Regions from separate parts of the Exiguobacterium sp. SH4S7 genome, predicted to be linked through region 2. Evidence: riboswitches for the same ligand, from Rfam matches in the RefSeq annotation. Region 2 holds a riboswitch; each other region holds the start of a gene.

What was found. Region 2 has a riboswitch for thiamine pyrophosphate ahead of EVJ29_RS03935 (YkoF family thiamine/hydroxymethylpyrimidine-binding protein). Riboswitches for the same ligand answer to the same signal wherever they lie in the genome.
Region 1: it holds a riboswitch for thiamine pyrophosphate, as region 2 does, so the genes downstream of both, thiT (energy-coupled thiamine transporter ThiT) here and EVJ29_RS03935 (YkoF family thiamine/hydroxymethylpyrimidine-binding protein) in region 2, are expected to answer to the same signal.
Region 3: it holds a riboswitch for thiamine pyrophosphate, as region 2 does, so the genes downstream of both, thiW (energy coupling factor transporter S component ThiW) here and EVJ29_RS03935 (YkoF family thiamine/hydroxymethylpyrimidine-binding protein) in region 2, are expected to answer to the same signal.
Region 4: it holds a riboswitch for thiamine pyrophosphate, as region 2 does, so the genes downstream of both, tenA (thiaminase II) here and EVJ29_RS03935 (YkoF family thiamine/hydroxymethylpyrimidine-binding protein) in region 2, are expected to answer to the same signal.

Annotation. Positions count from the first base shown of each region.
Region 1 covers NZ_SJUT01000002.1:162,137-169,931, forward strand. Annotated here, with positions in the region: gene sdaAA (L-serine ammonia-lyase, iron-sulfur-dependent, subunit alpha) at 1-609, opposite strand, end outside; gene sdaAB (L-serine ammonia-lyase, iron-sulfur-dependent subunit beta) at 622-1,284, opposite strand; gene EVJ29_RS04945 (DAK2 domain-containing protein) at 1,348-3,024, opposite strand; gene EVJ29_RS04950 (Asp23/Gls24 family envelope stress response protein) at 3,047-3,409, opposite strand; gene rpmB (50S ribosomal protein L28) at 3,662-3,850, shown strand; gene EVJ29_RS04960 (thiamine diphosphokinase) at 3,908-4,495, opposite strand; gene thiT (energy-coupled thiamine transporter ThiT) at 4,495-5,067, opposite strand; TPP riboswitch at 5,142-5,241, opposite strand; gene rpe (ribulose-phosphate 3-epimerase) at 5,261-5,917, opposite strand; gene rsgA (ribosome small subunit-dependent GTPase A) at 5,919-6,803, opposite strand; gene pknB (Stk1 family PASTA domain-containing Ser/Thr kinase) at 6,847-7,795, opposite strand, start outside.
Region 2 covers NZ_SJUT01000001.1:777,323-785,117, forward strand. Annotated here, with positions in the region: gene EVJ29_RS03905 (amidase family protein) at 1-725, shown strand, start outside; gene rlmN (23S rRNA (adenine(2503)-C(2))-methyltransferase RlmN) at 795-1,856, shown strand; gene EVJ29_RS03915 (SMP-30/gluconolactonase/LRE family protein) at 2,020-2,901, shown strand; gene EVJ29_RS03920 (hypothetical protein) at 2,914-3,180, shown strand; gene EVJ29_RS03930 (GTP-binding protein) at 3,516-4,709, shown strand; TPP riboswitch at 4,775-4,875, shown strand; gene EVJ29_RS03935 (YkoF family thiamine/hydroxymethylpyrimidine-binding protein) at 4,955-5,548, shown strand; gene EVJ29_RS03940 (ECF transporter S component) at 5,541-6,116, shown strand; gene EVJ29_RS03945 (ABC transporter ATP-binding protein) at 6,109-7,437, shown strand; gene EVJ29_RS03950 (energy-coupling factor transporter transmembrane component T family protein) at 7,437-7,795, shown strand, end outside.
Region 3 covers NZ_SJUT01000003.1:402,472-410,266, forward strand. Annotated here, with positions in the region: gene EVJ29_RS08810 (hypothetical protein) at 1-387, shown strand, start outside; gene EVJ29_RS08815 (aminoglycoside phosphotransferase family protein) at 388-1,356, opposite strand; gene EVJ29_RS08820 (hypothetical protein) at 1,401-1,721, shown strand; TPP riboswitch at 1,746-1,844, shown strand; gene thiW (energy coupling factor transporter S component ThiW) at 1,907-2,395, shown strand; gene EVJ29_RS08830 (GNAT family N-acetyltransferase) at 2,430-2,909, opposite strand; gene EVJ29_RS08835 (YcxB family protein) at 2,891-3,394, opposite strand; gene EVJ29_RS08840 (VOC family protein) at 3,488-3,886, shown strand; gene EVJ29_RS08845 (LTA synthase family protein) at 3,999-5,801, shown strand; gene EVJ29_RS08850 (VOC family protein) at 5,843-6,727, opposite strand; gene EVJ29_RS08855 (putative quinol monooxygenase) at 6,742-7,026, opposite strand; gene EVJ29_RS08860 (methyl-accepting chemotaxis protein) at 7,128-7,795, opposite strand, start outside.
Region 4 covers NZ_SJUT01000003.1:361,670-369,464, reverse strand. Annotated here, with positions in the region: gene EVJ29_RS08605 (tetratricopeptide repeat protein) at 1-484, shown strand, start outside; gene EVJ29_RS08600 (DUF2194 domain-containing protein) at 466-2,313, shown strand; gene pelF (GT4 family glycosyltransferase PelF) at 2,310-3,728, shown strand; gene pelG (exopolysaccharide Pel transporter PelG) at 3,709-5,157, shown strand; TPP riboswitch at 5,219-5,323, shown strand; gene tenA (thiaminase II) at 5,405-6,079, shown strand; gene thiM (hydroxyethylthiazole kinase) at 6,076-6,867, shown strand; gene thiD (bifunctional hydroxymethylpyrimidine kinase/phosphomethylpyrimidine kinase) at 6,864-7,694, shown strand; gene thiE (thiamine phosphate synthase) at 7,633-7,795, shown strand, end outside.

The DNA.
Region 1 (7,795 bases), on a different contig from region 2:
CATGTTTTTCAAGGCGATCGCAAACGCCGTCGCCGACTGTTCCGGTGTCCCGCCGGCCGCTTCGACGATGGCTGCTGCAGCCATACCGGTCGCGGAACCGACTTCGGCCTGACAGCCTCCGGCCGCACCCGAAATCGAGGCGTTGTTCGCGACGACGAATCCGAACGCGCCCGAGGTGAACAAATACCGAATCATCGCATCGCGGTCCATCTCGAGACGGTCCTTGACCGCAAATAGCGTCCCCGGTACGACCCCGGCGCTCCCCGCCGTCGGTGTCGCGCAAATCCGTCCCATCGCCGCATTCACTTCGTTCGTGCCGATCGCTTTGGCGACGGCATCTAAAATCAAGTCACCGGCAAGTGATTTGCCCGACCGGACATAGTCTTGCATGAGCACGGCGTCATTCCCAGTCAGCCCCGTCACAGACGTCACGCCTTGCATCGCCCGCTCGACCGCTTCTTCCATCACTTCAAGGTTACGTTCCATCATCGCCATGACCTCTTCTCGTGTCGAGCGTCTGACGTGGACTTCTTGCTCGATCATCACTTCAGAGATCGGGATGTTTCGTTCCGTTGCCGTCCGTACTAATTCTTCTACTGATTTAAACATAGTCGTTTCTCCTTATTCCCCAAAGATGGCTACCCGTTCGATTTGAGGTAACCGTTCCAGTTCCGCTAATACGTCTTTTGGCATCGGTTCATCCATTTCAATCGCCATCAAGGCTTGCTTGCCTTTTTCATGACGGCTCACTTCCATATGCCCGATGTTCAGTTCGTGCTTGGCGAGTATGCCCGTCACGGCCGCGATCGCCCCGAAGCGATCGTGATGCAAGACGACGAGTGCCGGTCCACCGCCGGAAAGCTTGAGCGGGAATCCGTTCAATTCGGTGATTTCAATCGTGCCACCGCCAATCGAGATCCCAACGATCTCAAACGTCCCCTCCGCGTCCTCGAGATGAACCCGAGCCGTGTTCGGATGATCCGTGAGCGCGTCGCTCGTCTCAAAGACGACTTCGATTCCCCGCTCTTTCGCGATGTCGAGCGCTTGCGGGATGCGAAGATCGAACGTATCGAACCCCATGATGCCTCCGACGATGGCGACGTCTGTCCCGTGACCTCGATACGTGTCGGCGAACGACCCGTAAAATGTGATCCGCGCGAGGTCCGGCGTTCGGCCGAACAGTTTGCCGGCCATAAGACCGATCCGTGCGGCTCCGGCCGTATGCGAACTCGATGGTCCGACCATGACCGGTCCGATAATATCAAACACACTGCGATATTTCATCGCATTTCCCCCTTTCAAAAAAACCCTACCTTCATTATACAGAAGGCAGGGCTGAGATACAGCTTATTCCACACTAAAAATGTAGGAGTAGAGCGGTTGTTTACCGTCGTGAACTTCGATTTCAATCTCATCGTTCTTCGATTCGATGTAAGCCGAGAGTGCTGCGACGTCTTCCGCCGACGAACCTTCGCCCGTCAAAATCGTGACAATCTCATCATCCGCGTCCACAAGTGCATCTACGAGCGCTTTTGCCGCTTCTAGACTCGATTTTGATGATGCGACGATTTTCTTCTCAGCAATCGCCATATGATCATCTTTACGAATCTCGACACCGTCGATACTCGTGTCACGGACAGCGTATGTCACTTGTCCTGACTTGACCGTAGTTGCGGCCGTCTTCATGACCGACTCGTTCGTCTCGACATCCGCTTCAGGATTGAACGCGATGGCAGCCGCTAGTCCTTGTGGTACCGTCTTCGTCGGAATGACCGAGACGCCGCAAGGTGCGACCGATGCCGCTTGCTCAGCGGCCATGATGATGTTCGAGTTGTTCGGGAAGATGAAGACGTGCTCGGCGTTCGCCGCTTCAATCGCTTTGACGATGTCTTCCGTCGACGGGTTCATCGTCTGCCCGCCTTCGATGACATGTGCGGCACCGAGCGAACGGAACAGTTCACTGACACCTTCACCCATGGCGACGGTGACGATCGCGTAAGGCACTTTCGCTTTGACGGCAGTCGCTTGAACGCCGTGCTGGTTGGCACCGTGCTCTTCTTCAAGAATCGTCGAATGCTGTTGACGCATGTTCTCGATCTTGACCGCGACAAGCTCACCAAAACGTTGTCCTTTCGTGATGACGTCGCCCGGCGTCTCGACGTGAACGTGGACTTTGAGCAACTCTTCGTCGGCGACGACAAGGAGCGAGTCTCCGAGTTCAGACAGTTCGTTACGGAACACGTCCTCATCGAACGGAGTCTGTTTCAACTTTTCGTCTTGGAAACGGACCATGATCTCCGTGCAATATCCAAATTCGATATCTTCCGTCGACATGAAACCTTGCGCAGCATGGTGTTCTGCCTCAACGAGGGCATCCATGACCGGTGCGTGCGGCTTCTCGAGCTCTTTCCCTTCAAGGCTCGCGAGGAACCCTTCATAGATGACGAGGAGACCTTGACCGCCTGAGTCGACGACACCGACTTCTTTTAAGACCGGCAACAAATCAGGTGTCCGCTCGAGCGACGCTTTCGCTTCCGTGATCACTTGCTCCATGAACTCATTGAAGTCGCTCGTCGACTCAGAGGCACGGAGCGCTTCGTCGGCCGCTTCACGAGCAACCGTCAAAATCGTTCCTTCAACCGGTTTCATAACCGCCTTGTATGCCGTGTCGACGCCACGTTTGAGTGCCTCGGCAAAGTCGAGTGTCGACAATTCTGTCTTTCCTTCGATCGATTTACCGAAACCACGGAATAATTGGCTCAAAATAACACCCGAATTCCCACGGGCCCCCATAAGTAGGCCGCGGGCAAACTTCGATGACACGTCAGCGATGTTCGCTGTGTCGAGTGCGGCCACTTCCTTCGCACCTGAAGTCATCGTCAAATTCATGTTCGTTCCCGTGTCGCCGTCTGGGACCGGGAAGACGTTAAGCGAATCCACGTAATCTGCATTTTGGCTCAAGTTGGCTGCACCGTTTGCGACCATTTGCGCAAACACCAATCCATCTAAACGTTTTAACCCCACACCAAATCCTCCTTCGTTCTCGTCAGTCATTCGTCAGACGAACGCCTTGTACGAATATATTTACCGACGAAACGTTTAATCCTAAAGTTTCACCGAGCGTGTATTTTACACGACTTTGCACGTTGTACGCGACTTCCGACACTTTCGTCCCGTAGCTCACGATGATGTGCATATCGATATGTACGTCTTCTCCATCTTGACGTACGACAACGCCACGCGCATAATTCTCACGTTTGAGCAGTTCTGCGATCCCGTCTTTCAGTTGAGCTTGTGACGCCATTCCTACGACGCCGAAACATTCCATCGCCGCACCGCCCGCGAGTGTCGCGACCACGTCGTTCGTGATATCAATATTGCCATATGTTGTCTTCATTTCAATTGCCATATGGAGTAGCCTCCTTTATTCGGAATGATTCCTACAGTATATTCTACAATAAGTACCTAGTTATTAAAAGGACATGCCCCTAAACTCGGTCAATTGTAACCGCAACCCTCATTCATTATTAAAATCCTCATCCGTAATGTCAAGTTTTTTTCTTGTCATCCGGTTATTTTCTAGTTGCATCGTGAAAAAACCCATGCTAATATAAACGAGTGTCTATTAGGACGAACCCACATAAAAAAGGAGGGGAAACGCATGGCACGTAAATGCTACGTAACAGGTAAGTCACCTAAGTCAGGTAACAACCGTTCGCACGCACTCAACAAGACAAAACGTACTTGGGGTGTAAACGTACAAAAAGTTCGCATTCTCGTTGACGGTAAACCTAAACGAGTTTGGGTTTCAGCTCGCGCTCTTAAATCAGGTCTCGTTGAACGCGTATAATTACCATACACGAACGAAATAAATCCCAGCGGCATGCGCCGATGGGATTTTTTTTGTTTATTTCTTTATATACATAATCAAGACGTTGCCGCTATGAACGAGCAAATCCGCCTCTTCCGCCGACCACTCGTTTGAGATCGTCAGCGCCTCATGGCTGACGACGTCATGGTTCTCGAGCGGGTACTTGACGCCACGAATCGAGACCGAGGCCCGTTTCCAAGGTACGAGCGACAAGTAATGGTCAGGACGACGCGGGAGACGATAGTCCCCTTTTCCGACGAGGCGCACTTCTTGCCCGTCTGCGAACAACCGCATCTCGGGGTACGCCTCGAGCAGACCGACGTTGCTGAGCGTCATATCGAGTCTGCCCCCGAGTGCACCGTACACGTCGATCACGTCCGCCCCTTTCCCTCGTGCCGCCTCGAGAGCGATCTCAAGGTCGGTCACGTCTTTTTCAGACGGATAACGGACAGCTTCCTCCGGCACGGTGCCTGTGAACGAATCAAAGTCACCGACGAGCAGGTCCGGCTTCATCCCACGGTCGAGCAGCGTATGATAGCCGCCGTCGACGCCGATGACGTAATCGGCGTTCCGAGGAAGCTCAGGGACCGCTTCCGGGCTCGCAGCCACAATCAAGACACGCATTATCTGATGTCCCGTGTCGCGAGCGTCACGAAACGCGGCGCCGACGTGAACAAGAGCACGATCACGACCGCCGAGACGAGGAACGACGGCAACATATACGTCAAGTTATAGCCGAGCGAGTACAAGACGACCGGTCCTTCCGCATACTCGGCGAAGAAGACGATGCCGGAGACGACGTGCGCAACGTAGCGGAGCGCCGAGCCGATCAACGCCCCGAGAATCAAATAGAACGTGAGCGTTTTCTTGGCGCCGTCTTTTGCCGACTGTTTGACTTGCCCGGCGAAGATGCCGGCGACTCCGACGAGGCCGTAGGCGACCGTGTAGTCGAGTAAAAACTGGACCGGCGTGAAGATATAGGCCCCAAATAACAGTTGTAGCGTCCCGACGAGCGCGCCTGTCGCGAGTCCGCCTCTCAATCCATGCCGATAAGCCATCACGAGAATCGGCAGCATCGCCAAGCTGACTGCTCCGCCTTGCGGCAACCGATATGGGATGAGCATGTCAAAGATCAGTCCGAGCGAGGCGAACAGCGAGATTTCAATGAGCGCCTGTAGTTTTAAACGTTGTTTCATCTTATTCCCTCCTTGATATGAGTGAACGACAAAAAGCAGCATGACGTAAACGCCATGCTGCTATCGTGTAGCAACGTGCATTTTCGCCACATCCCTACGTCCGTGTGAACGGAACAGGTTCAAAGGGTTAGCTCATGCCTCTCAGCCACAGATGTGACACCCCTTGCGACAATATTTGTTGTTCTACAGACGATTATACACGAGACGCGTTGCGAATGCTATCGATTGCGTCTTTATAGCTCGGTTCGTTATAGATGGCTGAACCGGCAACGAGGACGTCGGCACCTGCGTCGATACAAAGTTTTGCCGTCGCAGGATTTACCCCGCCATCGATCTCGATCTCGAAGTCGAGACGACGCGCTTGGCGCATCTCGCTGAGCGCCGCGATCTTCGGGACGACCGCTTCGATGAACGCTTGGCCGCCAAAGCCAGGGTTCACGGTCATGAGCAATACCATATCGACATCACCGAGCACGTGCTCGATTGATGACAACGGCGTATGTGGGTTCAAGACGACACCACACTTGGCGCCGGCTCCTTTGATTTGTTGCAATACGCGATGCAAATGGTTTGTCGCCTCGACATGGACCGTGACGATATCGGCGCCTGCTTGAACGAAGTCCTCGACGAACCGTTCCGGTTGGTCGATCATCAAATGGACGTCTAATACCATGTCCGACTTGTCACGCAAACTTTTGAGTACCGGCAGTCCAATCGAGATGTTCGGCACGAACTGACCGTCCATGACGTCAAAATGAATGTAATCGGCCCCTGCTTCTTGGACCGCTTTGACCTCTGCCTCAAGGTTGGCAAAATCGGCCGACAGGATCGATGGTGCGATTTTAATCATGTTAGTACCTCCGTTGTCTATCTTTTAATTCCTCCATAAACGTAACATAGTTCGCATAGCGGGTGGAAGCGATTTCTCCGGCCTCGACCGCCGCTTTGACGGCACAACCTGGCTCGTTCAAATGGGCGCAACCACGGAATTTACAGTCATCGTGCCGCAAGACGAATTCAGGGAAACACCAACGCATCTCCTCGACTTCAAGTTCTTCCGGGAACTCAAGACTCGAGAATCCAGGTGTATCGGCGACGAACCCGTCCGCGAGTGTGATGAGCGTGACGTGACGCGTCGTATGCTTCCCGCGGCCAAGCGCTTTCGAAATTTTACCAGTCGCGAGTTCGAGCTCCGGTGCGACCGCGTTCAGCAACGAACTCTTCCCGACGCCGGTCTGTCCGGCGAACACGCTCGTCTTGTCTTTGAACGCGCTGCGGATGAGCTCGATTCCAGCTCCGTCTTCGGTCGACGTCTCAATGACTTGATAGCCGATCGAACGGTATAGCGCTGCCGCCGCACTAATTTTTTCTTTTTCAGCTTCTAGCAACAAGTCCATCTTCGTCAACACGATGATTGGGTGAACTTGCTTCGATTCGATCAAAATGAGAAAGCGGTCAAGCAAATGGAACGAGAACGCCGGCTCTTTCACGGAAAAGAGCAGAAACGCCTGATCGATGTTGGCGATCGGCGGACGGACGAGATGGTTCGACCGCTCATCGACAGCCATGATGTAGCCGGTCCCGTCCCCTTGGTCTTGAATATCGACGTCGTCCCCGACGACGGGCGAAATGTTTCGGTTCCGGAAGTTTCCCCGGGCGCGACATCTGATTTCAACTTTCGTTTCGGTCATGACATCATAAAATCCACCTTGCAAGCGAATAATCGTTCCTTTCATCCTGTTTCCTCCTTAGAAAAGAGGTGACGCGCACGCCACCTCTTCATTGTGAATCTTTTGCTTGGGCGTATGTCACCGTATCGGTCCGAACGACTTCTCCCTCGACTTCAATCGTCGCGGTACCGACTTCGTCCGGAGCAATGACGAGCGTATAGGAATACGTCGTCGTTTCTGTGATCATATCACGCAACACTTCGATCTCACCACGGGCATCGACGGTACGGATGACGACTTCGACCGGCTCCGCCTCTTCACCTTCTGCCGGCGGTTCGATTTCGACGTCCACTTCTCGCTCGATCGAGATGTCGGTCGGCTCGACCCCTTGTGAGACGATGACCGTCAGTTCCGTTCCCGGGTCGACCGCCGTCCCTGACGTCGGAAGTTGACGAATGATTTGATTCGCTGGGATGCTCGTCGAATACTCATCGCGTTTCACGATTTTCAAGTTGTTTTGCTCGGCATAAGTTGACGCCTCTTCGAACGTGTAGCCCGTCAAATTGGCGAGCTCAATTTTATTGCTGCCGGTCGAGACGACGAGCGTGACCGTCTCTTCCGACGCGATAACTTCTTCACCTGGCGTGATCGACTGCGAAATCACATCTCCGCTGTCGACCGTTTCGGACGCTTCGGATTGGATTTCAATATCTGTGAAATCAAGATCTTTCAACGTTCGTTCCGCTGCTGTTTGAGACAACCCTTCGACGTCAGGCATCTCGACCGTCTCTTTCCCAGCAGACACGACGATGGTGACGACCGTTCCACGCTTCGGCTTCCGTCCAGGTTGCGGGTTTTGCGAAATCACGTCGCCTTCAGACACGTTGTCACTCACTCGGTCCGTCGTCTCAACGACGAATCCGGATGCTTCCAGTTCAGTCGTCGCATCACCGACGCTCATACCGACGACATCAGGCACGACGGCACGTGACATTTCATCTGCAACCACATACGCGGCAACCCCGCCACCAATCAATAGAAGCACGAGCAATAGCCAG
Region 2 (7,795 bases):
CGCTCCGCGACGCGGTGCTCGCACTAGAAGCGATGTGCGGGGAAGACGACTCGGACCCGGCGACGACACATCTACCGGCCGGTCCACCGTACCGGACGTGTCTCGACGAACGTCAAGCCGTCGGCATGCGCGTCGGTTTCGTGAAGGCGGAACTGTCGGATGAAGAACAGACGCTCTATCAAGCGGCGCTGGCGTTACTCAAAGCGAGCGGGGTCGAGCTCGTCGAAGTCGACCTGCCGTCAAACGACGGACTTGACCAAGGCGACGTCCTCTACCATGAGTTCAAGCTCGGGATCGAGGCGTATTTGGCGACGACAGCGCTCCCGTATGAAACGCTCAAGGACTTGATGGACTGGAACAAGCTTCACCCGGAAACGATCCCGCACGGACAAGTTACGTTCGAGAAAGCGAATCAGTTATCAGGGCGTTTGACCGAGTCGAGCTACCTCGAGCGACGCTTAGCCGACGTCCGGCACGCGAAAACGGACGGCCTCGATCGTTTATTGATGGAACAAACGCTTCACGCCCTGGCGTTGCCACACGACTTGAATTACGATATGGCGGCGAAGGCAGGGCACCCGACGGTCACGATCCCATACAAGCTCAAACAGAGCGGGGCACCTTTCGGGCTGTCATTCACGGGTACGAGCTATGCGGAACGAGACCTCATCCGTATCGCCTACGCGTTCGAACGCCACGTGACGCGTCCGATCCCGCCTATGTAAGAACGTTGCACCTGTCGCTCACGTCCGCTACAATGGTACGTATGCGGATTGAAGAAAGGACAGATTACAATGAAATCATCTATATATGGGCTGACATTTGATCAGCTGTCGGACGCTTGCGTATCTTGGGGATACAGTGCCTACCACGCCAGACAAATATGGGACTCGCTTTACATCGACCGTGTCAGACGGCTCGACGAGATCGCGGTTCGTCCCGAAGTTCGCGAACAGCTTGAGGCGAACTATGCGCTGACGACACAAGAACTGTTCGTCAAACAAGAAGCGGGTGACGGCACGGTCAAATTCTTACTTAAACTGCACGACGGGCATTATATCGAAACGGTGCTCATGCGCCATAAGTATGGACGTTCCGTCTGTGTGACGACACAAGTCGGGTGCAACATCGGCTGTAGTTTCTGTGCGAGCGGCCTCTTGAAAAAAACACGCGACTTGACGGCGGGTGAGGTCGTCGAACAGATCATGACCGTTCAACACTATTTAGACGAGGTCGGTGAAGATGACCGCGTCAGCCACATCGTCGTCATGGGAATCGGGGAGCCATTCGATAACTTTGATAACTTGGTCGACTTCCTCCGTGTCGTCAAAGACGAGCGCGGTCTCGCGATCGCTCCTCGTAAAATCAACGTCTCGACGAGTGGGCTCGCCGACAAGATCTACAAGTTCGCCGACCTTGACCTGCGCATCAACTTGGCCCTCTCGCTGCACGCGCCGAACGATGCGCTGCGGACGAGAATCATGAAGATCAACCGGGCGTTCCCGCTCGATAAACTGATGCCGGCGATCCGCTACTACGTCGAGAAGACGAATAAACGGATCACGTTCGAGTACATCTTGCTCTCGAAAGTGAACGATTTGCCGGAACATGCCGAAGAACTCGCGGCGTTGATCGATGACATCAAAGACAAGTCTTACGTCAACTTGATCCCATACAACCCGGTCAACGAGCACATCCAGTACGAACGGAGTACGACCGAGGACATCATGGCGTTTTACGACGTTTTGAAAAAACGGGGCATCAATACGGGCGTGCGTCTCGAGCACGGGACCGATATCGATGCGGCGTGCGGCCAATTACGCAGTAAACAAATGAACGTCGAAGGCGCCAAATAAACGAACGCTCCGAATCGAAACCGATTCGGAGCGTTTTTATCGTGCCCGGGCGTATAATGCGTCAGATGAGAAATATCTTTAAACATTTTTGTGAATGATGAATAGTCCTTACCCCCTCAGGGAATAGTCTTTTGATATCAAAGCAGAGAGTGGAGGCAATTCAATGGAGACAGTAAACGCTACGTTATGGATTCGAGTCAGAAACACGCTCGGGGAAGGGCCTTGCTGGGACGCTGAACTGAAGCGGTTCTACTGGGTCGATATCGAAGGGCACGCGCTCTGGTGGTACGATGAGAAAGAAGATGAATTATCTTCGTTTGATATGGGACAGCAGGTCGGGTTTGTCGTCCCTAAAGTGACCGACGGCGTGATCGTCGGATTGAAGGATGGTATCTATGAGTGGGATGAAACGTCGAAACAACTCGATAAACTCGTCGAACTTGATGACCCGGAAGGTGTCCTTCGCTTCAACGATGGGAAAGCCGACCCGTACGGTCGTGTCTTCGCCGGGACGCTCCACTTAAAAGACGAGTCTGAGCAGGCGACGTTGTTCCGCTTGAACCGCGACGGCACGACCGAGGTCATGTTGAGCGGATTGACGTTATCGAACGGGTTGACGTGGTCACCTGACCATACGTCGTTTTACCATATCGATACGCCGACCGAGACGGTTCGCAAGTTCCCGTTCGATTTGAAAACGGGCACGCTCGGGGAAGGTGAGGTCGTCATTGATTTCAAGAATGAGGACGGGTTCCCGGACGGCATGACGTCGGATGAAGACGGCTTTTTATGGATTGCCCACTTTGCAGGCGGGCGCGTCACGCGGTGGAATCCGGAGACGGGTGAAAAAGTGCTTGAAGTCATCGTCCCGGCGCCGAACGTCACGTCGTGTAGTTTTATCGGGGATGACTTAAAACAATTGGCGATCACGACGGCACGGGAAGGCATGGACGACGAGGCGCTCGCCGCTCATCCGGATGCGGGTTCGGTCTTCAAGATCGATACGGACGTGAAAGGGATGCCACTTTATCGGTTTGGACGTTAAGGAGGGACGGCTATGGTGAAGCGATTGCTCGTGCGAGCGGGAATCGGATTGGCACTAGCGGCGGTGGCTCGGGTCGGGATTCAAAAGTTATTGGACGACCGGGCCCGGAAAGAAGACCATACGTATCTTGAACCAAAGTGGGACGAGACGCCGAGTGTGGATGCCGATAAGGATGATGACGAGGTCGGATTGACGCAACTCGATTCGATTTACCGGGCCGAGTGGCAGGCGAACACGTATCCTCGCTCCGAGGCGGAACGGAAAGCGTTAGAAGAATAACTGGTACGAAGAACATATCCAGAGCTTTTTCTTCGGCCGTCGGGGCCTCAGAAAAAGACAAATGGCCGCTAGATGGCGACCGTTTGCGTTGCTCGTTCGATGGCGCCCCGACTCCTGCAGGAAAGCAAACCAACGGAGACCCAGCAGCGACGTGAGTCGCGATGCGGCTCCGGGATTGCCTGCGGAAAGCGTGGGCGCTGGAAGGACGAGCGATAACAATCATGTTAGTCAACAAGAAAACACGCTCCTTTTGAGCGTGTTTTTTTGTTGACAACGGACGTGATCCCGTTCATTATCTAAAAAGTAATGATTACGATTTAAAGGTGGTATACATCATGAAACGAATTCCGATCACAGTCTTGTCCGGATATTTAGGAAGTGGCAAGACGACGTTGCTCAATCATATGTTGAACAATCGGGATGGTAAAAAATATGCCGTCATCGTCAACGATATGAGCGAGCTGAACATCGATGAGCGATTGATTGACGGGGCAGGTTTTTCACGGACGGACGAGAAGTTGGTGGAGCTGTCTAACGGCTGCATCTGCTGCACGTTGCGAGAAGATTTACTCGAGGCGGTCAGCGAGATTGCGAACGACCGACAGCTCGACGGCATCATCATCGAGTCGTCAGGTATCTCGGAACCGATCCCGGTCGCGCAGACGTTTACATATGCGGATGACGCCTTGGGTATCGACTTGACGAGCCGTGTGTATGTTGACGCGATGGTGACGGTCGTCGACGCATATCGATTTTTAAAAGACTTCAACTCGGGCGAATCGCTGCATGAACGGAAACAGGCTGTCGACACGGGTGACGTCCGGGAAGTCGTCGATTTGCTCGTCGATCAAGTCGAGTTTGCCGACATCATCGTCCTCAACAAGGCGGACCGGGTCACGGAACCGGAACTGCACGAGATCGAAAGTCTGTTGCGCGCGTTAAACCCGGCGGCGCGACTTTTGACAAGTACGTACGGGAACGTATTGTTGTCCGACCTGTTAGACGTGAACTTGTTCGACTTCGACCAGGCGATGCATGCCGCCGGATGGATCCAAGAGCTCGAGACAGACGACCATACCCCTGAAACCGAAGAGTACGGCATCAGTTCGTTCGTCTATCGCCGCCGCCGTCCGTTCCACCCGGAGCGTTTACATGCGTGGATCGAACAGTTCCCGGAAGAAGTCGTCCGGGCGAAAGGTTTTTTATGGATCGCCTCACGGAACGACATCGCTTGCCTGTTCTCCCAAGCGGGGTACGCGTCGACGCTCGAACATGCCGGCCGTTGGCTCGCGACGCTTCCTGACGCGGAACGAAAGCAGATGTTCGCCGCCGAACCAGAGCTTGAGGCCGATTACATCGAGCCGTACGGCGACCGCCAGACGGAGCTCGTCTTGATCGGTCACCGAATGGACCGCGTGCGCGTCGAGCTTGAACTTGACGCCTGTCTACTGTCAGACGAAGAGATGGCGTCAGACTGGACAACGTTACGGGATACGCTTCCAGGAAACGGAATCGCGACGTTTTCATGATTTAACCGTTTACAATTCAGAATCGAACGGCTATACTTTTGCTTGCATGAACAACCGCATACATTGGACTACACTAGGGGTGCTTCGGCTGAGATGTGAGCATGGCTCCAATCCCTTATAACTCGATCCAGGTAATACTGGCGTGAGGAAGTGTGGCACTTTTTCTGATGGATTGATGATTGGATAAGTGGCCGCATTCTCATGGATGCGGCTTTTTTGTGTAACCAAATAAAGGGGGAATCATCATGAATCAACAATGTGGAACGAGCCCGATCGTCGGGTTCCGCTTTACGCTAAGCCCGATGACGTCAGAGTTCATACCGGTCATCAAAGGAGCACTCAAAGAAACTGATTTAAGCAACGTCTGGAGGCACACGGACGATGTGTCGACCGTGATTCGCGGTCGGGCCGAGCACGTGTTTGACGTCGCGAAAGCAGTCTTGTCACACGCAACGAAGACAGGGACCCACGTCTCGATGAGTGGAACGTTCTCGGTTGGCTGTCCGGGTGACACAGCCGGGGACAATCTGCTCGACGTATCGAGTGAACCTGTGAACGGGCGGGTAGGTGCGCAATACGTCTCTTCACAGTTCGCGCTCTACCCGCTCGGTGATGATGATTACATGGACATCATCTATGAAGAGATCGATTTCGCGAAAGCACGGGGTGTGTTCAATGACGCGATGCATTATGCCTCAGGAATTCACGGAGACATCGAGCCGGTGTTCGCGTTTTATGAGGCGACGTTCAACCGTGTTCGCGAGAAGTCGAGCCACGTCGTCATGTCGGTCACGTTCAGTGTGAACAGTCCGTCACACGAGGGACGCATCGATGCTTAACTCATGGAAGTTGAAAGAAATCGTCTTGTTGTCGATTTTATCGGTCGTCTTTGCCGTCGTCTATTTGGCGTTCGTCCATGTGGGGAACTTGTGGGCCGGCTTGATCGGGCCGATCGCCTATGAATGGATTTTTGGGATTTGGTTCATCGTCTCGATTATTACCGCCTACATCATTCGAAAGCCAGGCGCCGCCTTTTTGTCGGAAGTGCTCGCAGCGTCGATCGAGATGATGATCGGCAATGCGATCGGTCCGCGCATCATCCTCGTCGGCATCATTCAAGGACTCGGCGCCGAAGCGGCGTTCGCACTAACCGGGTATAAGCGGTATGACTTGTGGGTGCTCATGCTCGCCGGATTCGGTGCGGCAGTGACGAGTTTCGCATATACGTACGTCATGGGAGGTCTCAGCGCGCTCAGTCCGACGTACGTGGCTTTGATGTTCGCACTACGGGCGACGAGCGGGATGCTCATCGCAGGGATCGGCGGGAAGATTTTGAGCGACTTGTTGCTTCGAACGGGTGCGCTAGAAGGGTATGCCGTCACCCGGCAGAGGAAGGCACATGGTTGAGACCGAGCGTCTGGCGTTTCGTTTCCCGGGGGAAGAACGCGACGTATTGACAGATATCACACTTCGTCTTAAGGACGGCAGAACGCTCATCACCGGGGCGAGCGGGTCGGGGAAGTCGACTTTGTTCGCCTTGTTCAATCGGCTCTACCCGGACAACTGTGATGGGATTGTGACGGGGCGATTGCATCTATTCGGTCGGTCCTATGCCACGTATCGGCCTGGCGAGGTGAATCGCCGCGTCGGGACGGTGTTTCAAGACCCGGACAGCCAGTTCGTCATGCAGACGGTAGAGGAAGAGCTGATTTTCACGCTCGAAAACTTTTCGGTCGCCCGAAGCGAGATGATGGACCGTGTCTCAGCGATTTTGCACGAGTTACATTTGTCCGATTATCGCCACCGCACCATCCATGATTTATCAGGGGGCGAGAAGCAGCAAATCGACGTCGCCTGTGCCTTGATCGGATGTCCGGAATGGCTCTTACTCGACGAGCCGCTCTCACACCTCGACCCGGCGACGGCACGTCGGTTCGTTCGCTGGCTCGACAAGTCCGCACGGAACGTCAATATCGTCGTCATCGAGCATCGTCCGTACATGTGGGGCGACTTCTTTGACCGGCACCTGGAACTCGTGAACGGAAGGATCGCAGGCGATGGATCGTTCGTCGTTCAACCGGATTATACATTTACGCCGATTGAAACGACACGGGGCACAAACACATTATTTCAGATACCGAAAGTGAATCACAAAAAGTTTCAACTTGCAGCGAGCAAAATCGCAGTGGCCCCCGGGGATGTGATCGCCATCCTCGGTCGGAACGGCAGCGGCAAATCGACGTGGCTAAAAAGCCTGGCGCGGCATCACCGTGAAGTCGGGCTCGTCCCGCAATCCCCGGCGCATTTGTTTGTGACGAGTGACGTGTCGCGGGAACTAGCATATGGACATAACCGTTCAATCGAGGACATGTTGGCACGCCTCGGGCTTGAACGTCTGCGTGACGCCCATCCACTCTCACTCAGTCACGGTCAAAAACGGAGACTCGCCATCGGGGTGATGCTTCTGTCGGGTAAACAACTGCTCGCGTTTGATGAACCGACGGCCGGTCAAGACGAGGCATCACTTCGAGCGCTCCATGCATTGATGGCTGAACGAGTCCGTGCGGGGCAGACGGTCTTGTTCGTAACGCACGATCTCAGTTTCGCCCGTGCCGCGAGCACGTATTATTTGATGAGTGACGGGAACTTGAGTGGGCCGTACGATGCGTCGATTTGGGACGACTCGGACTTATTGCGGGCCCACGGACTGTTGACGGAGGCGTTTTGATGACGTTTCACGAGATGAACCCGACAATCAAGTTCTTGACCGTGACGTGTCTCATGTTCGGTCTCGCCTTCGTGTACAACCCGTGGACTCCGCTCGTCGTCTTCTTCGGCACAATCGCCCTCCAATTCATCTTTTCCGACGTGAGCTGGAAGCGATGGGGACTGTTCATGATCCCATTTTTACTGACCGCGCTCGGGACGCTTTGGACGACGCTCGTCTTCGGCAGAGAGGCGAGCGGGCAAGTCGTGTTCTCGCTCTTCGGCAATGATGTCACCGAGGAGAACGTGTTGTTGGCGGCGACACTTTCGCTTCGGGTCCTCGCCTTTACGGTCCTGTCGCTTCTGTTCACGCTGACGAC
Region 3 (7,795 bases), on a different contig from region 2:
GCACCACTCTTTTGGCAAGAAGAGTCGTTCACGCAATTCGTTGAGGAGATTGAGAAGCGCAAATACGGGACGAGTGCCCCCCCGACCGACGTCACATTGACGCAAGACGAGTTTCAATCGATTTACGACCGCCATGCCTACACGTCAGCGCTCATCGTCGAGCTCGACGAATGGGGAGTTCAAGTCGCACGCGACCCAATCGAGAACGTCATCATTGCCGGGAACGGCGTCAAGGAAGTGACGGCCGACTTGATCGTCTTTGAGATCGAAAACGGCTACGCTATCGTCTACGACCAAGACGGTGAGATTTTGAAAGCACCGGAGTCAATCGCCCAGCTGTTTTGGAACGAGACGGATTATGAAAACCTGCTCGAGAAGAACGAGTGATCACGTACCGCGACGTTTCAAGTCCCGATACTCGAGGAACAAGTTGAGCCATTGGGCCGGTTTATCGGCTGACTCGGACGGATCATACCGATAGTTGGTCACATATACATGCCACGACAGCGCCCGATACACGCAACCGAGCTCTTCAGCGATCAACAAATGGCGCCATAGCACGTCCCGAGGCGCTACACCTTCCCACTCAGCCAAGTAGACGGTACGCATCTTCTGAATCTGTTCATACCATGCGACTTCATCGTCTTCTGGCAACAAGTCGTAGAGCGCGTTCCAAAACACACGGACGCTGAAGAACGGATGGGTGACGGTCGCATCGCCCCAATCGAGAATACATAAGTCATCCGTCTGTTTGCGCCAAAAGATGTTGCCGCCATGTAAGTCGCCGTGCTCGAGACTCATCGGCACCCCAGTCGCGAGCTCGTCGCACATGGTGAGGAGTTCGTCTTGGAGCGCCAGCACCGCCTCTGCCTTATCTCGATCTAACCCCGTACATAACTCGGGTAAATACGTCCGTATCTCTTCTTTTAGACGAGCCGGACGCCGGTCCGGGATACCGTAGGCCAAAAGCGTATCCGTGTAATTCGCTTCTTTTCTCTGTAGTTTCGCATATTGACGCACAGCCGCTTTGTACCGACTGTGCTTAGGGTATTCACGAAGTGCATACCCGCCGATGTCTCGCATAAGTAGCCAGTTGCGTGTCGCGGCAATGGCGATGACCTCCGGGACGAGTCCCGGATGCCGTTCGGCTAGATGCATCGACAGTTCAGCCTCGCCACCACTGATTGCTGTCACCGCCTTGGCGTAGTAACGGTCTGCCCCGTACTCTCCATACATCAAGTATGTCAAATCGGTATCTTTCACAACCCGCCACGTCACGCCTGGCACGTGACCATCGAGCCAGTGCTCGAACTGTTCACGGTAAGACTCGTCACGCCATGGGATGGCATCCCTCACTGACCTCACTTCCTTTCACCACACTTCGTTTAGGAGGAAATAATATGGACGTTGTCTATTATTCATACCCGGTCGATGCGCTACTCTATATGTATTTAGGTGCGACGGCTGTCTTCAGCTTCATAATTGGTCTAGTCGTTCGCCGTGTGTCGAGACGTCCAGATATCAGCTTTTGGACGACGATCGTGCTCAGCTTTGTCGGACTATGTCTTTCACTCGGCTGGTTCCGTAACGCCTCGGTCACCGTATTTATGGGTACACTCCCGTGGGTCATCAATCTCATGTTTTCCCTGTTTTTATACGCCCTGTATAGCGGTATCATTTATTTCATCTTCCGACCGCGAAAAATTGAGGCAACAAAATAACGTTATGCTATACTCAAACCAATAAACGACCACTAGGGGAGCCTTCGGGCTGAGACGGCAACTGCCGGACCCTTCGAACCTGATCTGGCTCATACCAGCGTAGGGAAGTGGCTTGGATACGTCTGTCTGTCCACGCCACTTTTCCACTTGGAGAAGTGCGTTTTCATTTTGAAAGGAGACACTTCATGCGTATTCAACAACTCACTTGGATGGCGATGCTCATCGCCATCGCCATCATCGGCTCCTTATTCATCTCCATCCCGACCGGTGTCGCCCGGGCCTATCCGGTGCAACATATGGTGAACGTCATCGCCGCCGTCACCGTCGGTCCGATTGGTGCCGTCCTCGTCGCGTTCGTGACCGGACTTGTCCGTGTCATGACCGGGACCGGGTCGTTGCTCGCCTTCCCAGGTGGTATGATCGGCGCCTTGCTTGCTGGACTATTTTACGTGCGGACGAACCGGGTCGCTTTCGCTGCGCTCGGTGAAGTCATCGGGACGGGCGTCATTGCCTCGCTCATCGCCGTCCCATACGCGAAAATCTTAATGGGTTCTGAGTTTGGGGCGCTGTTCTTCTTCCCGGCCTTCCTCGCCTCGAGCATGACTGGAGCCATCCTCGGCTGGATCGTCTTGGCGCGGGTCAAACAGTTGCGTCCGCTCACGGTGAAGCGATAATTGAACAACAACCACCAAAACAGGGACGGCCGACTTAGGAAGGCTGTCCCTGCTTCACGTGATACACCCAAATCTCTTCCCCGTTCGCTTCATCAATCAAGCCACTGTCCTCGAATCCGCCCTTCGCATAAAACCGTTTCGCCGGTTCATTCGTCGGATGGAGGCTGAGGATGAGGTCATCGACATCAAATCGCTCTTGCATCCACTCAATCGCAAGTTGCAAAAATGTTGACCCGATGCCTTTCCCTTGCTCATCCATATCAATCATAAAGCGGTCGAGCCAGACGTAACGCTCCACCTTGTTCTCGGCCCCGACCATCATGAAGCCGACCGGTTGATTGTCTCGACAGAGCGCGTAGCACGTCCACGCGTACTTGACGTCGACGTCCATCTCGCGGAGCGATTCCGCGTTCGTTTCGATAAAGCGGGCCTGACCAGGTGCGACGGTCAAGGCGACGACCGCATCCAAGTTCGTCTCATCAATCGGTTGAATCGTCAACGCATCGGTAGCCATCGTTGTACCTCCTCCATGTCCTGCCCGCGTTTCGGCAAGATGTAGGCGCTGACCGACGAGTTATACAAATACACATAATCGGCTTCCTCGACGACTTCCTTGATGCCGCTCCATGAGACTTTCGTCTCCCCGAACGCATTTTTGTCACGAAGACCGTCTTCATCCAGATCCATCGTATGCGGGCCGATCATGCCTTCATTGCTTCGTTCTTGAATCATCCGCTTCGTCTGTTTTCGGATATGCCGTTCAAAATACTTCGGATAATACAGAAACCAGATGAGGCTGATGACGCCATACACCCCAAACAGCCACCAGCTCGTATCTTGAAACAATGTCGCGAACGTCAAAGCGCCACCACCTAAAATGATGACGGGCCCGATGATGCGCTGCAGGAATAGCATCCTCTTCCCTATCTTTGAACGTCTAATATGACTCAAGTTGAAGTGAATGTAGTCTTCTTCCGTCAATTCGTATTGGATTTCCATATGTATCCCTCCTCGGTGTCGTATACGTCTTCGTTCAAGAAAAGTTCCGCTTCAGGCTCCTATTCGCTAAAATGAAAGCAAAGGAGTGACACGATGAAACAAATCCACCATCTCTGTATCCAAACGCCCGACTATGCGGCGTCAAAGCAATTTTATGAAACGCTCGGTTTTGAGCTCGTCCAAGAGTCACCCAACTTCCATACCCGGGCGTTCAACAGTTGGCTCAAGCTCGGCGACTTCTATATCGAACTCCAGACGGCGAAGACCGACGAGACGTTATCGCCGTATTCGAAACATGCGGCCGGACCCGTTCACTTCGCCTTGTACGTCGATGACCTTGAAGCGGAAGTCCGTCGGCTCGAGGCGCTCGGTGTCACGTTCTTGCCGAAACATGGCGGCAACATCTACTTCGTCGTCGATGGACATTTGAGCAAACTAAAAGCCCCGGAAGGCACGATCATCGAGCTTCGGGACACATTTTTGATCAAGTGAGGCGCTCGCCTCGCTTTTTTTCGTCCGTATCGCACACCCCCATGTTTCCCGCCACCTACGAACAGGTACATGAAAAAGAATACGACGTGTACGTACCGTTTGGAGGCTATTTATGAAATATCTTGATTATTGGAGTTATCTGTCACTATCACTTGCCAAACTATTTTTATTCAGCGTCTTGACCGCGAGCGCGTTCAACGTTCATTTTTTACTCGTCAATATCGGGATGATTCTCATGATGACGAGCTGGGCTCTACTCGTGAAGACGAAAACACGGCGCTGGATTTTATTCGCCTCGCTGTTTCTACACAGCACACTCCTCATCTCCGACGTCTGGTATTACCGCTATTTCGGCAATCTGTTGTCGGTCGCGCTTTTGTCAGACGTTGGTCAGATGGGCGACGTCGGCGGCGGCTTCCTGACGTTGATTCAACCGACCGACTTTCTATTGTTCGCGGACCTGGTGCTTTATACCGCTGTCCTCGTCTATATGAGAAAAAGACCTGCGCAAGTCACAGGAAAAAACCGCCGGATCGCCGCTGCCGGTTTTGTCATCGGCTTGGCCGCCTTCGTCGTTCCATTAACCGTCAGTCAGCCGAATGATGACGAGCAAGCACCGATTTCGAACATGCGTGAATATTACGAGTACGGCTTTTGGGGGTATCACGGCCTCGACTTATTCCGTGGCATCGGCGACCAACTCGGCTTCGGAGACGGCTTAACCGCACAAGAAGAGACGCGGCTCGGTACCTCGACTCCAACCGACGTCGAGACAACGGCTGATACGAACGTCATCATGCTGCAGCTCGAGTCGTTCCAGACGTCGGTGATCGGACAGACGATCAACGGACAGGAACTGACACCGAACTTGAACGCGCTTCGTGACGAGATGTTGTACTTCCCGAACTTCTATCATCAGACGCACGAAGGCCGGACGTCGGATGCGGAATTCACGGTCAACACCTCGCTCTATCCCGTCAAATCCGGTTCAGTGTACACCCAGTACGGTGACCATACGTTTGACGCCTTACCTGAACGTTTGCGCCAAGCCGGCTATGATACGGCCGCGATGCATGCGTTCGATAAAACGTTTTGGAACCGCGACAACGTCTACGACAATATCGGCTTCAATCATTTTTTCAGCAAAGACGATTACCCCGCTCAGGACGTGATCGGCATGGCACTTAACGACAAAGACTTCTTGACCACTTCCGTCGAAGCGATGGACACGTTAGCAGAACCGTTTTATGCGTTCATGGTCGCTTTGACGAGCCATACGCCGTACGACATTCCGGAAGAAGAGAAGCGTTTGGACTTGACCGGATATGACGATCCGCTGCTTCAAAACTATTACCATACCATCCATTACGTCGACGCGGCCGTCGGATTGATGGTCGATCAATTGAAGGCGAACGGGACGTGGAATAATTCGTTAGTCGTCTTTTATGGCGATCATGACAGCGGGCTGACCTCAGCAGGTGACGAGATGGCCGAGCAAGCGAACGCCGATTCGGCCGTCGAACTGTTTCAGCTCGACCGTTCTGTTCCGCTCTACATCAAGCCAGCCAACTTGAACGAAGGTCGAACGATCGAAGCGAGCGGCGGTCAAGCGGACATCGCCCCGACCATCCTAGAGTTGCTCGGGATGGAGCCCGCCTACATGCTCGGTAGCACATTGCTCGACGACGAACCGAACTTGACCGTGTTCCGTAACGGGTCGTTCCGGTACGACACGCTCTACTATGTTCCCAACTTGACCGAACCCATCGGAAACGGGACGTGTTACGCGGTCGAGACAGGAGACGAGCTACCGCTCAGTCAATGTGAGCCTTTCATCGACGAAGCGGCCGAACAGCTGCGTCTGTCCGATACGATCATCGAGAAAGACGCACTCTCTAAAAAGATACGCGAATAAAACCATGCCGCCCCGATTCGTTAAGGGCGGCATGATTCATTTCAATATACTTTTCGCAACTCGGTCAGATCGATCTTCTTCATCGGCAAGAACGCTGCCGTTACCCGCGCCAACTGTTCCGGCGTGCCGGTCGTCAGCATCTCTTCCATCTCCCACGGCACGATTTGCCAGCAGACGCCGTAGCGGTCCTGTAGCCAACCGCATTGTTCGGCTTCAGGTACGGACGATAGTTCATCCCAATACGCATCGATTTGGTCTTGTGTCTCACAAAACGCGATCAGCGACTGCATCTCGTTGAAAGCGAACTGGTGATGCTCGGCACTGTCCATGACGACGAACTCACGTCCAGATAAGACGAAACGGGCGTAGTTCAACTTCCCTTCTAATTCTGGGCCATCGTCTTTATCGTAACGGATCATCTGATCGTCGAGGACGTAAGAGTCCGGAAATACCGTGACCCAATCGTCCATCGCCGCCTCGGCCCGACCGAACGCCTCCCCGACGAATAACAGACACGGGGTCACCGTCTGGATGTCCATGCCACCGTTGTGCATGATTTGCCAAGAGACGCCGTGCTTGTCTTTCAACCAACCGTAACGTTCACTAAAGTCGTACGTGTCGAGCGGCGTGAGCACGTCAGCACCGTCCGATAACTTGTCCCACAGCGTATCGACTTCTTCTGACGTCGGGAGCGAGACCATATAGGAGAAGGACGGATTCCGCTCCTTCAAGTTACCGGCACCGAGCAGTTGAAAGAACTGACCAAAGAGTGAGACCGTGACGACCGTCGTCTCGCCAGGCGGAGTGTCGATAAGTTTCGTCGTATAGTCGACGAATGAATCCGGAAATATCGAGACGTACCAATCGGCAATCGCTTCGACGTCTTGCTCGAACCAAATACACGGAATAATCGGTTGCGTGATCATCGGACTGTCTCCTTTCAGACCTCTTGCAAACGGTACACGTCACGGACGGCGAGTAACGTCTCGGCAGCTTGCCGATACGCTTGGTAGTGGGCTGAGTTGATATGATGGTCGAGCGCCGTCTCGTCCCGATACTTTTCATAGAACACGAACGTACCCGGCGCATCGATTGACTCGTGTAACACGTAGGTGAGGCACCCTTCTTCCTGCCGCGACGGCGGGATGACCTGATCGAGTGCTTGACGCAACTCACTCTCTTTGCCCGGGTGAGCCTTTAAAATAGCTGTGATCGTAATTTCCATTGATCGTTCCTCCTCATTTTAGGACTGACGCAAAACTTTTCCCGTTTTAGAAGAGATGTATACGCAAATGGACACGCCTATTTTTAAGGCGTGTCCATCATTTAGACGAGTTCGTTCGCAATCTCGTTCAATTCTGCAATTTGATCCTTTAACGAAGTCAACGCCTGTTGCTGCGACGTCGTCAACACATGCACGTCTTGACCGTTCTCTTCGAGAGCTGTCATCAGTGCTGACATTTGGCCCGTCACTTGATGGACTTTGTTCAGTTCTGATGCGACGACTTGGAGCTGGGTCGATGTCTCATCCACCGTGCTCGCGACCGTCCCTGTCATTTGAATCATGGAGAGAATCGACGTCCCACTCTTACGGACTTGCTCTTCCTGCGTCGACAAACGTTCTGTACTGCCATCGATCGCCCGTTCCGTCACTTGTACCTCTTGCATGACGAGTTGGATAATATCATTGATTTGAGATGAGGCTTGGGCGGTTTGAGCCGACAAATTTCGAATCTCGGACGCGACGACGGCAAACCCTTTCCCGTGCTCACCCGCTCGCGCCGCTTCAATTGAGGCGTTGAGCGACAGGAGGTTCGTCTGAGACGAAATCTGCTGAATCGTCCCCGTAATCGTCCGTACTTCTTGGAAGCGCTCCGCCAACCCTTTAAACGCATGATTGACTTCACCGATACTTAAGTTCAGTTCAGCGAGCGACCGTTCTGTCGAGTCCATGTTTTCATGCGAGACGTGAGCGTCCTGCAAGACGCCACTCA
Region 4 (7,795 bases), on a different contig from region 2:
GATGAATATTCTCATCGATCAGTACGAGCAAGAGTTGAAATTGGCGAAGCATGAATACGATTTAGGAAACCCGGAAACGATTCGCCGGCTAGCGACAATTTACAAACGGATGATTCACAGTGAACTGATCACGGAAGTCATGTTGAAAGACAGACGTGAGGCCTGGTTAAAAGAGATTTTGACAGCGAAGACACTGTATCCGCCGTCGCCATGGATTTATGAGGATTTAAACGAAGTCTACATCACGTTAAAACGTCCTAGAGATCAGCTTGAAATATTGAAGGAGTACGTTCACCATTTCCCGGAACGCATCGAGGCCCATCTTATGCTCATCGATTTTTACTATGAACGGGAGCGGTGGACCGAGGTGAAGGCTGTCATGTTTATGATGCAAACACAATTTTCGTTAGACGATGTGCCTTATGAGCACCGGCTGTTGTTTGAAGAATGGAGTGATTCGACATCATGGAAAAACGAACTGTAATCTCATTCTCGCTCTTCATCGTGTTATTTCTCGTCGTCGTCGGTGCTATCCAATACTTGAGGATTCATTCCTTGCATACGTTGTTACCGAACGTTGCTGAACAACGAATGAATATCGACCAATTGCAAGGTGATGCTTCCGCTAAAACAGGAGAGCAACAACTTCAAGTTTACCTTGTCCGAGACGAAGGTGATTTGGCGGTCAATACGGCAGATAATTTATTGTATGGTTTGCGTTACGCCAAACTAGACGTTCGAGAAATTGATGCGGGTGCGGTCAGTTCGATCACGCCGTCTCCCTACAGCATCATCGTATTTACAGGAGAACAAACCGCGACATGGCCATTGCAAGAGACGAAACGGTTCGTCGAACAAGGAGGCAATGTCGTGTTCGCCAACCGTTTCAAAGACCCCGCTTGGAATGAAGTGACAGGTATCGAAGAAATCGGTGAATTCGTTCCAGACGTTTACGGTCTGAACTTCGAAGAAACGATTTTCCCGGGTTATGTCGACTTGAATCCACCGGACGATCTGTTCGTCCATAGTGTCGTCGACTTCGCAATTGCAGACGAAGCGAACGTTTTGCTGTCAGCGGAAGGGTTTCCCGTCCTTTGGGAATATGAGGTCGGTGATGGGAACGTTCTGTACTGGAATACAACGATCACCGATCAAAAGATGATTCGCGGACTGTTCGTCCAAACGCTCGGAACGTTACCGCCTGCGTTCGTGGGTGCCCAAGCGGCGATTAAGCTCATGTATATCGATGACTTTCCGGCTCCAGTCATGGACGGCAAGATGAAAGATGTCTCGGCGACACCACTCGATAAATCGGTCAAAGACTTCTTTGCCGAAGATTGGTGGAAAGACATGGTCGACATGGCTCAAGATGACGACGTCATTTATACGGGCGCGATGATCGGGACGTACGAAGAAGAGATGGAACTGCTAGATGATAAATTGATTAAACGCGGCGAGTTCCCGATGCTCTATTTCGGTCGAAAACTATTGGCGCAGGGTGGTGAAATCGGGTTGCACGGATACAATCACCAATCACTTGTCACGGCCGATGAACCGATCGATCCGACGTACGGATATATTCCGTGGAAAGACAAGGACGAGATGAAGCGTTCGCTGCTGCAGGCAGAGTCGGTATTTGCTAACTATTTCCCGGCAGAACAACTCAAATCATACGTCCCACCTTCGAATGCACTCAATCGTACCGGTGTCGACGCGATTGCTGAAGCGTTGCCTGAACTGCGGACGATTGCGTCACTCTATACCGGTGACCCGGAAAATGGTGATTTTGTCCAAGAGTTCGAATTTGATACGACACATACCGGAATCTATCATTTCCCGCGCATCACGAGTGACTACGGGGAAGAAAGAGGTTCGATCTTCCAAATGGTCGATGCGATCGCTAACTTTGGGGTGTTTTCACACTTTATCCACCCGGATGACGTCATCGACCCAGACCGTGCTTTCGGTCGCGACTGGGATACGATGTTCGCCAGTTTGAAAAAAATCGTCGATGATGTTAACGTCAGCTATCCCTATTTAGAGGCCTACACACAACACTATGCGACGGAAAAACTAATCACGTATCAAGAGGCAGACTTGAACGTCACGTTTGATGACGAGACCATTTATTTGACCGGGGACGGACTCGTCAATCCGTCACACTTCACCGTCCGTCTAAAAGTGGGCCAATCATTGGACACAGGCAAATTCGCATTCGGCACGGTCGAGCAGATGGAGGCGGACCGTCCACTCTATCTCGTCCAATTGACATCAGCGAACGCTGAAATCGCCATCAAGGGGGACCCGCAATGAAGATTGGGCTCGTGTTAGAAGGGAGTTACCCGTATGTGAGCGGAGGTGTCTCGAGTTGGACGCAGACGCTGATTGAAGCGATGCCGGAAGTCGAGTTTGAAATCATCTCGATTCAGCCATCGGTCAAGCGGCCAGAAGATATGAAATATGAGTTGCCGCAAAACGTGTCAGGAATCACACACCTTTATTTAAGCGATATGGATAAAAAGGCGAAGGGTCGAATGAAGCTCGACGCCGAAGACGAGCGGAAAATTTCGGAATGGCTCATGTTGAAAAACCCGAACCGGCAAGCGCTTGGCATTCTCGGGAAACAAGTCCCATCAAGCCAAGCCTTCTTCTCAAGCGAGTTCTTTTGGAGAAACGTAAAATCGGCTTACGCAGAAGAAATGAACGGTGGCTCGTTCATCGATTATTTTTGGATGTGGCAGAGTATGTATATGCCGATCTTGCGTGTGTTGCATCAACCGTTACCAAAAGTCGATCTCGTCCACTCCATCTCGACAGGCTACGCCGGTGTCGTCGCATCTTACATGAAAGAGACGCAAGGTATCCCGTTCATTTTGACCGAACACGGCATCTACTCACGTGAACGCGAGGAAGAAATCCTTCAGTCTTATTGGATTCCGTCCCCTTACAAACCGAGATGGGTTCGCTTTTTCCATCACTTGTCACGCGAGGCGTATAACGCGGCCGACGAGATTATCACACTGTTTGAGCGGAATCGCGAATATCAAGAGTGGATTGGCGCGCCTAGCGAGAAGACGAAAATTATCGCCAACGGGATTGACGACCGTCATATCCACGCTACGCTTGAGCGAGCCGAGAATGATGTGTTCCAAATCGGGGCTATCGTCCGCCTCGTTCCGATCAAGGATTTGAAGACGATGATTTATTCCGCAAAAATCCTTCAAGAGCGCCATCGGCTGTTTAAACTGACGATCATGGGTCCGCTTGATGAGGACGAAGAGTACGCCGAAGAGTGTCGTCTACTGATTGAGCAGAGCGGGCTGACCGACTATGTCGAACTCGTCGGGAAAGTGAACGTACAAGACTGGTTGCCGAAATTTGATTTGTTGTTGTTGACGAGCATATCGGAAGGGCAGCCGCTTGCCATTTTAGAAGGGATGGCGGCTGGCATCCCTTGGGTGGCGACCGATGTCGGGGCTTGTTCGGAACTACTTTACGGACGCGCTGACGATCCGTTCGGTCCGGCCGGCTTCATCGTTCCTCCGGTCCATCCGGAAGCCATCGCTGACAAAGTCGAATGGATGATGGATTATCCGCGCGAACGGATGCGCTTCGGTAAAAACGGCCGCGAGCGTGTCCGTCAGTATTATCGATTGCAACAGTTCGTCGACCGCTATAAAGCCATCTATGAAGCGAGGAGGGAACAGTATGGCGGGCATCGGGTTTAAGTTACAAAAGCTGTTTCAAGAAGACTATTACTCTTCAAGACTGAAGGCGTACACGTTTTCCGGTCTCGTCACATCGGGCCCTTGGCTGATCGTCATCCTCGTTGTCGGTACGATTCAATGGTTGGCGTTTCAGATGCCGATGTTGTCACTCGAGGAACGGACACTGTTTATGCTATCCGTGTCTTACGCGTTCATTTTCTCGCAAATTCTATTTAGTTTTCAGCAGCTCGTCGTCACGCGATACGTGGCCGATTTGTTTTATGAAAAGAAAGCCCATGAGATCTTTCCTGTCTTCACCGGCATGTTAAAAGTGACGATTCTCGCTGCCGTCGTCATGTATAGCGTGTTTTGGCTGATTTCACCGCTCAGTTTCGCCTATAAGCTCGTCCTGTTCGTCTTATTCATGACCATCAACGTCATCTGGGTCATGTTCTTGTTCTTGAGCGCCGCCAAATTTTATCAAGCGGTCGCTTACAGCTTCTTGCTAGGCGGGGTTATTTCAGTCGCGAGCGTCTATTTGATCAGTCGTCTCATGGTCAACCCATCGAGCCTCGAGCTTCTGTTTGGCTTTACCGTTGGGATGGTCGTGACGCTGTTCGGGCTATTCTTCGCGATGCTTCGGACGTTTCCGCTCAGGTATGCGACGCGAGAGTTTTCATACTTCCGGTACTTTGATAAGTATCCGGACTTGTTCGCGATTGGTGTGTTATACGTGCTTGGGATCTGGGTGACCAACTTCATCATTTGGTTTGGTGAAGGTCGCATGGTGATTGCCGATTCGTTCGTGTTCAATCCGTATTATGACACGGCTGTGTTCTGGTCGTACTTGACGATCATCCCGACCCAGCTCTTGTTCGTCGTCGCTGTCGAGACAAGGTTTTACGAGCGCTACCGAACGTTTTACGGCTTGATCAATTATGGCGGGGCGTTACACCAAATTGAGAAGGCGAAGCAGACGATGACGACGGTGTTGAAAAATGAATTGATCCGACTTGGGCGAAGTCAAGGTGTTGTCACCTTGTTCGCGATCCTGATGGCGGGTGTGTTCGTCGGTTGGATTGGTGTCCCGGAAGAAGTCGGTCAAATTTTCCGGATGACGACGCTCGCCGCGTTCGCGAACGCGATGATTCTCGTACTGACGCTGCTCTTGCTTTATTTTGAGGACCGGCGTGGTGCGTTGTTCGTCAACCTATCGTTCTTCACATTGAACGCCTTGTTCACGTTGTCGTTACTATCGCGCGGGATCGATTGGTATGGGGTCGGCTTTGCGATCAGCACGACCATCACGTTCTTTATCGCAGGACTGCGCTTGATTTATTTTATGGGGAAGGTCGATTATTACGTGTTCGCGGCCTCGAACCGTCGTAAGCTCGGGACGGAACGGTTCTCGCATTTTGGGACCGCGCTCAACCGTCGCTTCTCGCGTTAAAGGGTTTGCATTTTTCAAAAAGATTGATATGATGTGGTCGAAGATGACCGAATTTCATAATGTTTGCCACTAGGGGAGTCGCTTGACGCGGCTGAGATGGACAAGGTCCAGACCCTTTGAACCTGATCTAGTTCACGCTAGCGGAGGGAAGTGGGCGAAACGTCCTTTCTCACACTCTTTGTGTATGGCCGACGCCGCTTCCGTTATGGGAGGCGGCGTCTTTTTTCATACAAAGGAGGAGAATACGATGACATTTACCGCACACATCCGCCAAGAGGCCAAAGCCTTGTTTGAGGCGAGTTTCCACCATCCGTTCGTCCGCGCGCTCGGAGACGGGACGCTCGACGAGGCGAAGTTTCGGCATTACGTGATGCAAGACTCGTACTACTTGAATCAATTTTCGAAAGTACAGGCGAAGGGCGCTACACTTGCCCCGACGATGGAGCTGGCGAGCCGATTTTTGACGCACGCCCTCCACACGATCGAGGCGGAGCACGAGTTGCATCGGGAATTTTTTACGATGCTCGAGGTGAGTGACATGGAGTGGACGACGTTCGAACCAGCTCCGACGGCTTATGCATACGCGCTCCATATGCAACAAGCCGGCCCGACGCTCGGAGACGTGCTCGCGGCGATTCTTCCATGCTACTGGGTGTATTACGAGATCGGGGAGCGCTTGAAGGACGCAGAGCCAGACCATCCGATCTATTCTGTTTGGATTGCGACGTACGGTTCGGAATGGTTCCGTGAACTCGTCGAAGAGCAGATCGAGCGACTTGACGAATTGGCGGGACAAGCGACGGAGTCAGAACGGATTCGCTATCAGCAACTGTTTTTGAAAAGTTGCTACTATGAGCTCGCGTTTTGGGAGATGGCCTGGACACTCGAATCGTGGGAACTGCCGCTTGAGGTGGGACAATGAGGCCGGATCTATGGGAAGCCGTCCGGTTGAAGCGACCGCTCGTCCATAACATCACAAACATAGTGGTGGCCAACTTCTCGGCGAACGGATTGCTCGCCATCGGTGCGTCCCCGGTCATGGCCGATGCGATCGAAGAAGTGGCAGACATGGCGACGGTGAGCGATGCCCTCGTCTTGAACATCGGGACGCTTGACGCAATGACCGAAGCGACGATGATTTGTGCTGGACAAGCGGCGAACCAGTCGGGACGTCCTGTCGTCCTAGACCCGGTCGGTGTCGGGGCAACACCGTTCCGCCGCGACGTCGTCGAACGGATTTTGCGAGACGTCCGCGTCACGGTCATCCGTGGGAACGCCGGGGAAGTCGCCACGCTTGTCGATGCCGGTTGGACGACGAAAGGGGTCGACGCCGGAAGCGGCACACATCATCCGCAACAACTCGCTGAACAAGCGGCGAGACGATACGGATGTGTCGTCGCGATTACCGGAGCAACGGATGTTGTGAGTGACGGGACAGTCACGATCGAGATATCAGGCGGGCATCCGCTCATGACAGAGACGACGGGCACCGGCTGTCTACTCAGTGCGGTCGTCGGTGCGTTCCTTGCTGTTGAACCGGACGTGATGACGGCAACCTCGACCGCGCTCACCGGATATGCACGATGCGGCGAGTTGGCGAGTGAAGCAGCGACGGGTCCGGGGGATTTCCCAATCCACTTTCTCAACGCGCTCGCTACCATGACGTCAACTGACCTGCCGAGCGACCGAATCGAGGTGTTCGCGCGATGAGGCCTCAAGTCTTGACCATCGCCGGTTCGGACTCTGGCGGGGGAGCCGGAATCCAAGCCGATTTGAAAACGTTTCAAGAATTAGGCGTATTTGGCACGAGTGTCGTGACCGCGGTGACGGCTCAAAACACGCGTGGCGTGCACGGTGTCGAAGCCGTCTCCGCCGACCTCGTCGCACGCCAGCTCGATGCAGTCGGATCAGACTTTATCATCTCGGCGTGCAAGACCGGGATGCTGTTCAATCGTGAGTTGATTGACGTCGTGGCGGACGCAATCGAGCAGCATCGATTTCAAAATGTCGTCGTCGATCCGGTCATGATCGCTAAAGGCGGTGCGACCTTGCTTGAACGGGACGCCGTCACCGCGCTACGGACGAGGCTGTTACCGATGGCGACGGTCGTCACGCCAAATATCCCTGAAGCTGAAGTGTTGACCGGCTTGACGATTTGTACGTTCACTGATCGTATGAAAGCAGCTGAGCGCTTGTTGTCTTACGGGGCAAACGTCGTCATGTTGAAAGGCGGTCATTTGGACGGTCCTCTCGCCGAAGACCTAGTCATGACGAAGACTGATACGTTTCGAATGGTGACACCACGGTTGCTGACGAAAGATACGCACGGGACCGGCTGCACGTTTTCGGCTGCGCTAACAGCGGAGCTCGCGAACGGGCATACCGTTACGGAAGCCGCGCAGAAGGCGAAACAGTTCATCCATAGTGCCATCGCCCACGGATTGCAGATCGGCAGCGGGCATGGACCGACAAATCATTGGGCGTATAACAAGCACCCGAAGGAGGTGGTTTCCATTGAATCCATCGCCTATCGTTGAGCGGTTAAAGCTCTACTTCATCTGCGGCACGGCGGATACGTTTGATCTCGTTCAGACGGTCGAAACGGCGCTTCAATGTGGTGTGACATGTTTTCAATTTC